One region of the Caulobacter sp. BE264 genome, then DNA from elsewhere that is predicted to be linked to it. Evidence: predicted binding sites of a transcription regulator. Region 1 holds the regulator's gene; the other holds the start of a gene.
What was found. Region 1 encodes LexA, which represses DNA repair genes until DNA is damaged. Its sites were predicted from a motif close to ATGTTCNCNANNTGTTCT; they were not measured.

Region 1 (5,795 bases):
GCAGCATTTCAACCGTGTCGCGGTGTGGGGGCTGCCGGCGAACCTGCTCGTGGCGCCATTGTCCTCGTTCGTCATCATGCCGTTTCTGGCGATCGGCGCTCTTCTGGAGCCTTTGGGGCTGAGCGCGCCGTTCTTGGCTATCGCCGGCTGGGGCGTCGACGCCATGCTCGGGGTGGCGAACCTCTTCGCCCAAGCGCACGGCGCGCAGCACGTCGTCGCCAGCGCGCCGCCCGAGGTTCTGCTGCTGGCTTTCCTGGGCCTGATGGTCCTCTGCCTCTGGAAGGGTCGCCTCCGCTGGATCGGCGCGCCTTTAGCGCTGGCCGTCGCCGTGTGGCCAAGGCCGCAGCCGCCAGATGCCTGGATCGCCGCCGACGGCGCGACGGCTGCCGTGCGTTCGGGTGACGCCGCTGTTCTGCTGCGGACCGATGCAAAACGGTTCGGAGCCGAGCTGTGGGCGCGACGCAGGGGGCTTCAGCCCACTACGTGGAGCCTCTACAGCTGCGACCGATGGATCTGCGCGCCAGCCCTGGGCGCGCCTGTGCGCCTGTCTTTGGCTTGGTCTCGCAAGGGTCCGGACGCTGAAACCCTGAGCGGTCTTTGCGTTCTGAGCGAGGTCGTGGTGGTGCGCGGGCCGCCGCCGCCGCGCATCCCGCCGCTGTGCGCCGAGACGGTGCTGCTGACTGGCGATGAATTTGCACGCTATGGCGCGGCCGAGCTCTATCGACAGCCGGACGGCTGGCGGATTGTCTGGGCGCAGCCGTTGCGCGGCGTCCGGCCCTGGAGCGGCTACTGACAGTCCGTGACGCGAAGAGGGCTAGAGAACGACCGACGAGTCGCGTTCACATCAGGAGAGGCCTAGCCATGTCAGATCCTTACGCCCACCGCCGCGCCGTGTTTCGAGCGCTGCATGGTGAAGGTTGCTTTGTGCTGCCTAACCCATGGGACGCCGGCGGCGCCAAGCGACTGGAACGGGCGGGTTTCAAGGCTCTGGCCTCGACGAGCGCAGGCATGGCTTGGGCGCTGGGGAAGAGCGATGGAGCGGTGACGCGCGATGAGGTCATCGCCCACCTGAAAATGCTCTGCGCCGCTACTGATCTACCGGTTAATGCGGACTTCGAGAACGGCTTCGGCAATACGCCCGCCGAGGTCGCTGAGAGCGTGTGTCTAGCGATCGAGGCCGGCGTTGCGGGGCTCTCGATCGAGGACTGGACAGGAGTGGCGCTCTATGACCCTCCGGCCGCCGTAGAGCGGCTCAAGGCGGCGCGTGCAGCGATCGACGCCAGCGGACGCGACGTGATGCTTGTCGGGCGCACGGAAGGATACCTGCGCGGCCGCCGCGACCTTGGGTCGACGCTCGAGCGGCTGAAAGCCTATGCTGAGGCCGGCGCCGATTGCCTTTACGCGCCCGCTGTTGCGGATCCGGCGGAGATTCGGGCGATCGTCGAGGCGGTCGCGCCCAAACCCGTGAATATTCTGCTCTGGGGGGACGACATGTCCGTAGAGAGCCTTGCGGAGCTTGGCGTGCGCCGTGTCAGCACCGGCGGCGCGCTCGCGGCGGCGGCCTGGGCCGGCTTCGACGCCGCCGCGAAGCGGCTGGCTGAAGCCGGGCGTCTTACGCCACAGTCCTGAGTACGAGAAAGGCCCTGATCCGTGCTGGATCAGGGCCTGACATCGCCGACGCGCTGCTTGTCTGAGTCTAGTGGTAGCGCCGTATCAGACCCACCAACTTGCCCTGCACCTCGACCTGATCGGGACCGAAGATGCGGGTCTCGTATTTGGGGTTGGCCGCTTCCAGAGCGATCGAGCCGCCCTTCTTGCGCAAGCGTTTCAGTGTGGCTTCCTCGCCCACTAAAGCAACGACGATCTCGCCTGAGGTGGCGGTGTCGCCCTTCTTGATGATCACATAGTCCCCATCGAGGATCCCGGCCTCGATCATCGAGTCCCCCTGGACCTCAAGAACATAGTGCTCGCCGCCGCCAAGCATCGCCTCCGGCACCGGCAGACGATCGCGTTCGTGTTGTATCGCGTCGATCGGGGTACCCGCAGCGATCTTGCCTAGGATCGGCAGATCTCGGCTGTCATTGGCCGGAACGGCCGTGCTGCTGGACGGGGGCGGCGCCCCGCCGCCTTCAAAGACCTGCGGGCGGAATGCGCCGCGCCCCTTGGGCGGCGCGGCGGTCGTGGCCTGCTGCGGCAGTTTCACCACTTCCAGCGCGCGCGCTCGGTGCGCTAGGCGACGAATGAAGCCGCGCTCCTCGAGAGCCGTGATCAAGCGATGGATCCCGGACTTGGAGGCCAGGTCGAGGGCTTCCTTCATCTCGTCGAACGAGGGCGAGACTCCGGTCTCCTTGATCCGTTCATGGATGAACATCAGCAGTTCGTGCTGCTTGCGCGTGAGCATGTCGGCCTCGGCTGGAGCGCGGAACAAACCGCAAACCTTGCGAATGTTCTCGTGGTGTTCCGCGCCAAAGTCAAGCCGAGCTTCGTTAACAGGGGAAAGCTTCGAGATTTCAGCGAGTTAGGTTTGCGATGGGCCAAAATCGCCGCAGAATCAGAAGCTTAATGAAATCTTTCAGGGGCGCTTGCGCGCCACGATAATGTCCTGGTCTTGCAGGGGTTCGCGCCGCCAGACCCCCAGCGCCTGGTTCAGGATCTCAAGCCCCAGTTCGTCGTATTGCGCTTGAACCTGCGCCAAGTCGTAGCCGATCACGGCCTCAGGCAGATCAGGCGTGGCGGTCCAGCAGCCGTCCAGCGGGTGGGTGAAGTCGAAGGCGATCTGGCCAGAACCGGTCTTGGCCCGAGCCTCGTCGTCGATCAGATACCAGGAGACGATGCTGATGCCGCCGGGCCGCAGGACCCGGCCGATCTCGCGCGCGAACTGCGCCTGGTCGGCCGCGAGCAGATGGGTGAACACCGAACCCAGCCAGACATAGTCGAAGCTGGCGTCGGGGTAGGGAAAGACATAGGCGCTGGCCGGCTGGGTTCCACCCGGGTTGTAGCGGTCGCTGTGCATGTCGGCGTGGAGGAACTCAAACCTCGAGTCACCAACCGCGATGTTGGCGCGGCACCAGTCGATCGCCTCGGCCATGACGTCGAAGCCCGCGTATCGGCCGCTCGCATCGAGATAGTCAACGAGGGGGGCGGCTGCGCGTCCGATCCCGCAGCCGACGTCGAGGATGGCGTGGTGAGGTTGCAGGCCGGCGTCGAGGAACAGCGCCTTGAACTGTTGCCCGACCCGCACGAAGTCGGCGTCGGCGGCCCCGACCAGGTGCCAGAGTTCCTTGGGGGCCTGGAGCGCTTCGGCCGGCGCGGTGACGGCCGTGGCGGGCGGTGTTGAGCTGAGTCGACCGCGGACAGACCTGATCGGACGCTGTGCGAGGCGCTTCAAGGCGGTCAGCAAGGCGCGCATCCGATTCTCCCCGTTGGAACGGCGCATGCCTTATAGACCAGCCCCGTGCGTCACGCGTGCGGCGCTGCGTCGAGATCGTCGAACCGGGTGGCCATCTCGGGGAATTTTGGCGTGCAGCTCTGGTAGAAGCTGGCGATCCGGCGCATGTCGGCGGCGTAGTCGCCGGTCGGATAGATCGCGGGACCGAGCGTCACGACTTTGCGCTTGTAGTCCATCATGCCCAGCACCATCGGGACCTTCGCCCCCGTGGCGATGTGGTAGAAACCCGTCTTCCATTGGCGCGCCTTGCCGCGCGTGCCTTCCGGGGCGATCGTCAGCATGAAGGTGTCGCGGCGGCCGAATTCCTCGACCATCGCCTTGACCATGTCCTTGGAGCGTTCGCGGTCCAAGGGGATACCGCCCAGATCACGCATCATCTGGTCGAACGGCGCCTTGAACAGCGAGGCCTTGCCGATGAAGCTGAGATCAAGGTTCAGGGCGTCGGCGGCGCCGACGAAATAGACGAAGTCCCAGTTGCTGGTGTGGGGCGCGGCGATCACGACGAACTTCCGCGTTTCGGGCGGTGCACCCTCGATCTTCCAGCCCTGCAGCTTGAAATTCGTAGCCAGGGCCCATTTCACGACCCGCGCGAGCCAGTTCATGCACGTTTCCTCAGCCGCGTTCTCGGCGCGGCGACGTTCGGAGGATGGGACTGCTTCGCCCTCAGGCGCCAGCGTTTCGGAAGCTCGTTTTGGGTTTAACCGATCAGGGCGCGCGTGGCGCTGGTCACGTCCGCGTGACGCATGAGGCTTTCGCCGACCAGCATGGCCTTGGCGCCGGTGGCTTCCATGCGGACGACATCGTCGTGGGTGAAGATACCGCTCTCGGTGACCAGAAGGGCCCTTTCGGGCGCCTGGGCGGAGAGGCGCTCGGTCACCGCCAGATCGACGACGAAGCTCTTCAGATCGCGGTTGTTGATCCCGACGAGCTCTGCGCCCAGCGCGCCGGCGCGCGCCATCTCTGCCTCGTCGTGAACCTCGACGAGGGCGTCCATGCCCAGACGCTTGGCCTCGGACATCAACTCCGCCGCTAGGACGTCGTCGATCATCGCCAGGATCACGAGAATCGCGTCGGCGCCCAAGGCGCGGCTTTCGGCCACCTGCCAGGGGTCAACCAGGAAATCCTTGCGAATGCAGGGCAGGGCGACGGCGGCGCGCGCCGCGACCAGATAGTCGTCGGCTCCCTGGAAGCTAGGTCCATCGGTCAGCACCGACAAACAGGCCGCGCCACCCGCCTCATAGGCCTTGGCCAGAACCGGCGGATCGAAGTCCTCGCGGATCAGGCCCTTGGATGGCGAGGCCTTCTTGATCTCCGCAATCAGGGAGAGCTTGCCAGGAGAATGATGCGCTTCCAAAGCGGCCTTGAACCCGCGCGGGGCCGAAGCGGTCTTGGCGGCAGCGTCGATATCGGCTTGGGCGCGCGCAGCTTTGCGGCCTGCGACGTCCTCGCGCTTGTAGGCGGCGATCTTGGCCAGGATGTCGGTCACGCGAGAGCTTCCGTATGGGTGGCGGCCACCAGGCCGGCGAGGGCGGTCTTGGCGCGCCCGCTATCAATCACTTCGCCCGCCAGGGCCACGCCCTCCGCCAGGGTCTCGACCTTGTCGGCGACGAGGAAGGCGGCGGCGGCGTTGAGCAGGACGATGTCGCGATAGGGGCCCTTCTCGCCATCGAACAGACGCGTCAGCGCGGCCGCGTTGAACGCGGGATCACCACCGGTCAGATCCGACAACGCGGCGCGCGGCAAGCCGACGGCCTCGGGGGTGATCTTGAACAGGCGGATAACGCCATCGCGCCATTCGGCGACCTCCGTCTCGCCGGTGGTCGTCAGCTCGTCCATGCCCGAGCCATGCACTGACCAAGCGCGCTCGGCTCCAAGGACGCCCAGGGCCTTGGCGATCGGCTCGACGAAGCGCGGCGCCGAGACGCCGACGACCTGCCGCTTGGCTCCGGCCGGATTGGTCAGCGGGCCCAGCAGGTTGAAAATGGTGCGGAAGCCCAGCTGCTGACGGATCGGCGAGACATGCTTCATCGCGCCGTGGTGGGCCTGAGCGAACAGGAAGCAGATACCGGCCTCATCCAGCGCCTTGCGCTGCTGCTCGCGCGTGGCGTCGATATTGACGCCCAAGGCTGTCAGAACGTCAGCTGTGCCGGACTTCGACGTGATGGCGCGATTGCCGTGCTTGGCGACCTTGAGACCGCCCCCCGCAGCGACGAAGCCAACCGCCGTGGAAATGTTCAGCGTGTGCAGGCCGTCTCCGCCAGTGCCGCAGACGTCGATGACGTCGTACGGATGCTCCAGCGGTATGGCGGCGCGGCGCATAGCGCGCGCGCAGGCTGCGATCTCGCCG
Region 2 (5,795 bases), on a different contig from region 1:
TACGCCTTCGTCCTTCAATACGCCTCTGGGGAGGAAAACCTTGCTCAACCGTCGTCACATGATGTTCGCCACCGCCGCGGCCGGCTTCGCCGCCACCGGCGGTCTGCCGTCCCTGGCCCTGGCCAGCGACGGTGAGGTCGCCAAGCTGAACGCACTTTTCGATGCGGTCATGGCCAAACAGCTGCGCCAGTCGCCCGAGACCGCGACGAGCCTGGGCCTGGACAGCGGCGAGCTGGCCTGGACCAAGGGGCTGCTTACGGACCGCTCCGCCGCCGCCATCGAGGCCGGCAAGGTCGAAATCCGCACGCAGCTGGCCGCGTTGCGCGCCATCGACCGCCGCGCGCTCAAGGGCATGGACGCGGCCAACTATGACACCGTCGAGTTCATCCTGGCGGTGATGGATGAAGGCAACAGCAAGTTCAGCTATGGCGGCGGCGGCTCCGGCGCGCCCTATGTGCTGAGCCAGCTGACGGGCTCCTACCAGCAGATGCCGGATTTCCTGGACACCCAGCACAGCATCGAGTCCAAGGCCGACGCCGACGCCTATCTGTCGCGGATGGAAAGCTTCGCCCGCCTGATGGATCAGGAAACCGCCCTGGCCAAGCAGGACATGGCCGATGGCGTGATCCCGCCGGACTTTGTGATCGACAAGACGCTGGTCCAGATGAAGGCCTTCGCCGACACGCCGACGGCCGAGACGACGCTGGTCAAGTCGATCGCCCGTCGCACCAAGGAGAAGAACATCGCTGGCGACTGGGCGGGCGAGGCTTCGAAGATCTACGAGAACTCGGTGCTGCCGGCCCTCAAGCGCCAGATCGCGCTGATGGAGAGCGTGCGGAGCAAGGCCACCCATGACGCGGGCGTCTGGCGCCTGAAGAACGGCGCTGAGTATTACGCCACCTCGCTGAAGAACTACACGACGTCCAACCTGACGCCGGACGAGATCCACCAGCTGGGCCTGGATACGGTCAAGGCGATCGAGATCGAAGCCGACAAGCTGTTCAAGAAGATCGGCATGACCAAGGGCACGGTCGGCGATCGCATGCGCAAGCTGGGCGAGGACTTCTATCCCAACACGGATGAAGCCAAGGAACAGCTGATCAAGGATCTGAACGACAAGGCCAAGTGGATCGAAAAGCAGCTGCCGGCCTATTTCGGCCAGTTGCCCAAGGCCCCGCTGGAGATCCGTCGCGTGCCCAAGGCCATCGAGGCCGGCGCGCCGGGCGGCTACTACAACTCGCCTTCGCTGGATGGGAAGCGTCCGGGCATCTACTGGATCAACCTGCGCGACACCAAGGAGCAGGCCAAGTACACCCTGACCACGCTCACCGTGCACGAGGGCGTCCCGGGTCACCACCTGCAATTGTCGCTGTCGAACGAGGCCAAGGGCCTGCCGCTGATCCGCAAGATCATCGGTTTCTCGGGCTACACCGAAGGTTGGGCGCTGTACTCCGAGCAGCTGGCCGTCGAGATGGGCGTCTACAAGAATGACCCGCGTGGCCAGATCGGCATGCTGCACGACGCGCTGTTCCGCGCCGTGCGCCTGGTGGTCGATACCGGCATGCATCACAAGAAGTGGAGCCGCGAGCAGGCCATCAAGTACATGGCCGAGACCATGGGCGACGAGGAAAGCGGCGCGATCACCGAGATCGAGCGCTATGTCGTGTGGCCGGGTCAGGCCTGCAGCTACATGATCGGCAAGATCGTCTGGCTCCGCGCTCGCGCCAAGGCTCAGAAGGCGCTTGGCAAGAAATTCGACATCCGCGAGTTCCACGACGCAGGTCTGCTGTCGGGCATGACGCCGCTGACCGTCTTCGAGCGCGTGATCGACGACTACATCGTCAGCAAGGGCGGCAAGGCCTAGAGCCGCTTAACCGCGGTCCCTCCTCCGCTAACCCGGGGGAGGGATGCGTCCTTCTAGAGCATTTTTCGAGCGAAGTGGTTCCGGTTCGCGTGAAGAAAAATGCGCCAAAACAAAAGATTAGAGCTCACGGCCTGACGCAGTCAGGTCGTGAAATGCTCTAGCCCCAGCTATCCGCGGCGCCAGCGCGTCGCGCCACGGCCTTGACAGGGGCGGTTGGGCGCAGGGCGGGCATCGGCTTGTCCGACGGCTTGCCGTAGAGCCAGCCCTGGGCGAAGTCGACACCGACATTGCGGATGACGTCCTCGACCTCGGCGGTTTCCACCATCTCCGCGACCGTTCGGACCTTGAGGTCGCGGCATAGCTCCACCAAACGCCGGACAAGCGCGCCGTCGCGGCTGTTGTCGGCCAGTTCGCGCACATAGCGGCCATCGATCTTGACGATGTCCAGCGCCAGTTGCTGCAGGTACGAGAACGACGAAGAGCCGGCCCCAAAGTCGTCGAGACAGACCAGAGAGCCCATCGAGCGCAGGCTCTGGATATGCTGGTTGGCGGTCGCCAGATTGTCGATCGCCCGGGTCTCGGTGATCTCGAAGATCAGCCGTCCCTTGGCTTCGTCGAACTTGGCGAGCAGTCGGCCGACATGTTCGACGAAGGTCTCGTTGCCGATCGTCTGGCCTGACACATTGACCGCCAGCTTCAGCTTGCGCTCGGTGTCGTTGGCCAGCTTCTTCACCGCCTGCTCGACGATGGCGTGGTCGAGCTCCTCGATCAGATCGAACTCTTCGGCCATGCGGATCAGCGCGAACGGGCTGCCGCCGTCCTCGAACCGAACGAGCACCTCATGGTGATGGGCGAGGCCCGTGGCCAGCGACACAACAGGCTGGAAGGCCAGATTGAACCGGCGCTGGCTGACGGCCACGCCCAGCGCGCCGGCGCGCGCCAGCGTGCGCTTGACGGATCGGTTCATCGCCTCCGCCAGGGTCATCGGCGGGATGTCCTTGAGGCCTTCGCGAAGGAAGTCATCCAAGGCGTAACGCAGGGCGCGCATCGCTCGCGATGACCCGCCGCCGCCTTCCAGCGGCACCACGTGAGCGCTGGCTTCGGCGCTGACCATCCGGGTCAGGCGCTTGATCATGTTCTCGGGACGATCGTCGCGCTGGCGGAGCAGGGCGAACCGGTCGTCCGTCAGTTTCGTGGCGGCGCCGCCGCCATGGGCTTCGGCGCGAAGCGCGCTGGCCACCCGGACATCCAACGCTATGGCTTCGTCGGGAGACAGCGTCTCGCGCATGTCGCCCAGGCCGGCGAACTCCACCATGGCCAGTTCCAGCTCGATGCCCGTCACACGAGCGGCCTCGAACAGGCCTTGGGCGATGTCGTCGAACGACTCGCGGGGCTGCAAGGAGCTGGCCGTTAGCGGCGGACCAGCGGACTGCGCCGCTGTGATCGCCGCCGAGACGCGACCTTCGTTTTCGGGCAATGCGCGCAGGATGATGCGGACGTGTTTGTCCCCAGGTTCAGCCAGGCGCAACACGACCGGGCCACGCCGTACGCCGTCGTCGGCGCAGCTCAGCATGGCCTCCATCAACGGGCGATCATCGGCGTGGAACAGCTCCGCCCAAGCCTTGCCCATCAGGGCCGCCTCGCTCTTGCCCATCACCTTCTGGGCGGCGCCAAGGGCCAGACGCACGCGCCCGCTCTGCAGCTCGACCAAGAGGTCAGCGCTGGCGAAGGCAAGACCAAGAAGGCGACGCGGATCTAACGACAAGTCTGCAATCCCCCCGAGTGAGCCAGCGACCCTTGCACGCCAGGACTTAAGGAGCGGTTTCGGCGGCGGCTCCGGCGAAACCCAATTCCGGTTTCGGGGAGGCCTGGCGGGTGCGACAAAAACGGTCGTTTCTGCTGTGAGAACATCTTGCGAACATGGAACAAAGCATGTACCCATTCACCATGTTCCACAGGTTGCTGAGGCGGGGCGCGCGAAGCGCCAATCGGGCGGCCGGAATCATGGAATAGAAGGCGGATCAATCATGACTAGTCAGGCGGCTTTGAAACTCGTGGCCAAGGAAGAAGGCGATAAGCAACGCGCGCTAGAGGCGGCTCTCGCCCAGATCGACCGCGCGTTCGGCAAGGGCTCGGTGATGAAGCTGGGCGAGAAGGGCAAGGTCGAGATGGAGTCCGTCTCCACCGGCTCGCTCGGCCTGGACATCGCGCTCGGCATCGGCGGCCTGCCCAAGGGGCGGATCGTCGAGGTCTACGGCCCTGAGAGCTCGGGCAAGACCACCCTGGCGCTGCACGTGGTGGCTGAGGTGCAGAAGGCGGGCGGCACCGCCGCCTTCGTCGACGCCGAACACGCGCTGGACCCGTCCTACGCGTTCAAGCTGGGAGTCAATCTCGACAATCTCCTGGTCTCTCAGCCCGACAACGGTGAGCAGGCGCTTGAGATCACCGACACCTTGGTGCGCTCCGGCGCCGTGGACATCGTGGTCGTCGACTCGGTGGCGGCGCTGACGCCCAAGGCGGAAATCGAAGGCGAGATGGGCGACAGCCTGCCGGGTCTGCAGGCGCGTCTGATGAGCCAGGCGCTGCGCAAGCTGACGGCCTCGATCAACAAGGCCAACACCATCGTCATCTTCATCAACCAGATCCGCCACAAGATCGGGGTGATGTACGGCAGCCCCGAGACGACCACGGGCGGCAACGCGCTGAAGTTCTATGCGTCGGTGCGTCTCGATATCCGCCGCACCGGCTCGGTGAAGGCGCGTGACGAGATCATCGGCAACAATGTCCGCGTGAAGGTGGTCAAGAACAAGGTGGCCCCGCCGTTCCGCGAGGTCGAGTTCGACATCATGTACGGCGAGGGCATCTCCAAGCTGGGCGAAGTGATCGATCTGGGCGTCAAGGCCGGGATCATCGACAAGGCCGGCTCGTGGTTCTCGTACGGCAGCCAGCGCATCGGCCAGGGCCGCGACAATGTCCGCGAGTTCTTGAAGAACAATCCCGACATCGCCGCGTCCATCGAGGCCGCCGTCCGCAAGTCGTCGCAGAAGATTGAGGAAGAGCTGCTGGTCGGCGGCCCCGAGGAGGGCGACGAGGACTAGATCCTCCGCCCGAAGGTTTCGCGGCCTTCGCCCGCATTCGCGGGCGTTCCCCGCCTTCAACACGCCCGCGGCGGACCGCCGCGAAGGCCGCGATCAGGCCGCCTGGACCCCATGCCAGGCGGCCTACACTTCTGGGACGAGTAGGCTGGACGGTCGTCCTACGGCTCAAATGGAGGGGGCGGCGCGCTGCCTGAAGGTTGGGTTCCGACCCAGGTTTCGCTTCAGATAGTACGCGCGCCGAGGCGGAGCTAATCTCTACGCCAAGAGGAGGACGCTCATGCTTGAATACCGCGTTACCGCGCGCCGCGTGGACCAGCACGGCTCTGTGGCCCAGGCCAAGGCGGCCGAGGTGGTGCTGGACACAGACTTGGCCGGCCGTCCGGACGCTTTCAATCCCGCTGAACTCTTCCTGGCCGCGATCGCCGCCTGCATGATCAAGGGTATCGAGCGAGTCGCCCCAATGCTCGACTTTGATCTTCGCGGCGTGGAGGTCCGCCTGCACGCGGTTCGTCAGGACGTTCCCCCGTTGATCGTCTCGGTCGACTATGGGCTGATCATCGATACCGATGAGAGCGATCAGCGGCTGGAACTGCTGCACAAGAATGTTCGCAAGTACGGCACGATCTCCAATACGGTCGCGCTCGCGACCAGGCTTGAGGGGACGATCCAGCGTCGTGAAAGGGACACATCGGGGTGACGTGAACTGCGCGCGGACTGCGCGAAGGCCGGTCCCCGTTATCGATCTAAGTCGGTCGCGCCGAATTGCGGCGATCAAGGCTTGGGCAACGCCCGCCAACCGCCGACGTCCGGCTTCACCAATGCCGCCTGTCGCC

Region 2: the regulator LexA is predicted to act here: its motif matches at 3,769-3,786, upstream of recA (recombinase RecA).

What each region holds. Positions count from the first base shown of each region.
Region 1 is NZ_JAVDXI010000001.1:666,650-672,444, forward strand. Features, by position in the region: partial or broken gene J2X45_RS03270 (ComEC/Rec2 family competence protein) at 1-822, shown strand, start outside; gene J2X45_RS03275 (isocitrate lyase/phosphoenolpyruvate mutase family protein) at 862-1,629, shown strand; gene lexA (transcriptional repressor LexA) at 1,697-2,401, opposite strand; gene J2X45_RS03285 (class I SAM-dependent methyltransferase) at 2,573-3,409, opposite strand; gene J2X45_RS03290 (lysophospholipid acyltransferase family protein) at 3,460-4,050, opposite strand; gene trpC (indole-3-glycerol phosphate synthase TrpC) at 4,146-4,934, opposite strand; gene trpD (anthranilate phosphoribosyltransferase) at 4,931-5,795, opposite strand, start outside.
Region 2 is NZ_JAVDXI010000002.1:267,014-272,808, reverse strand. Features, by position in the region: gene J2X45_RS06590 (DUF885 family protein) at 41-1,864, shown strand; gene J2X45_RS06585 (EAL domain-containing protein) at 2,022-3,629, opposite strand; gene recA (recombinase RecA) at 3,892-4,962, shown strand; gene J2X45_RS06575 (OsmC family protein) at 5,240-5,659, shown strand.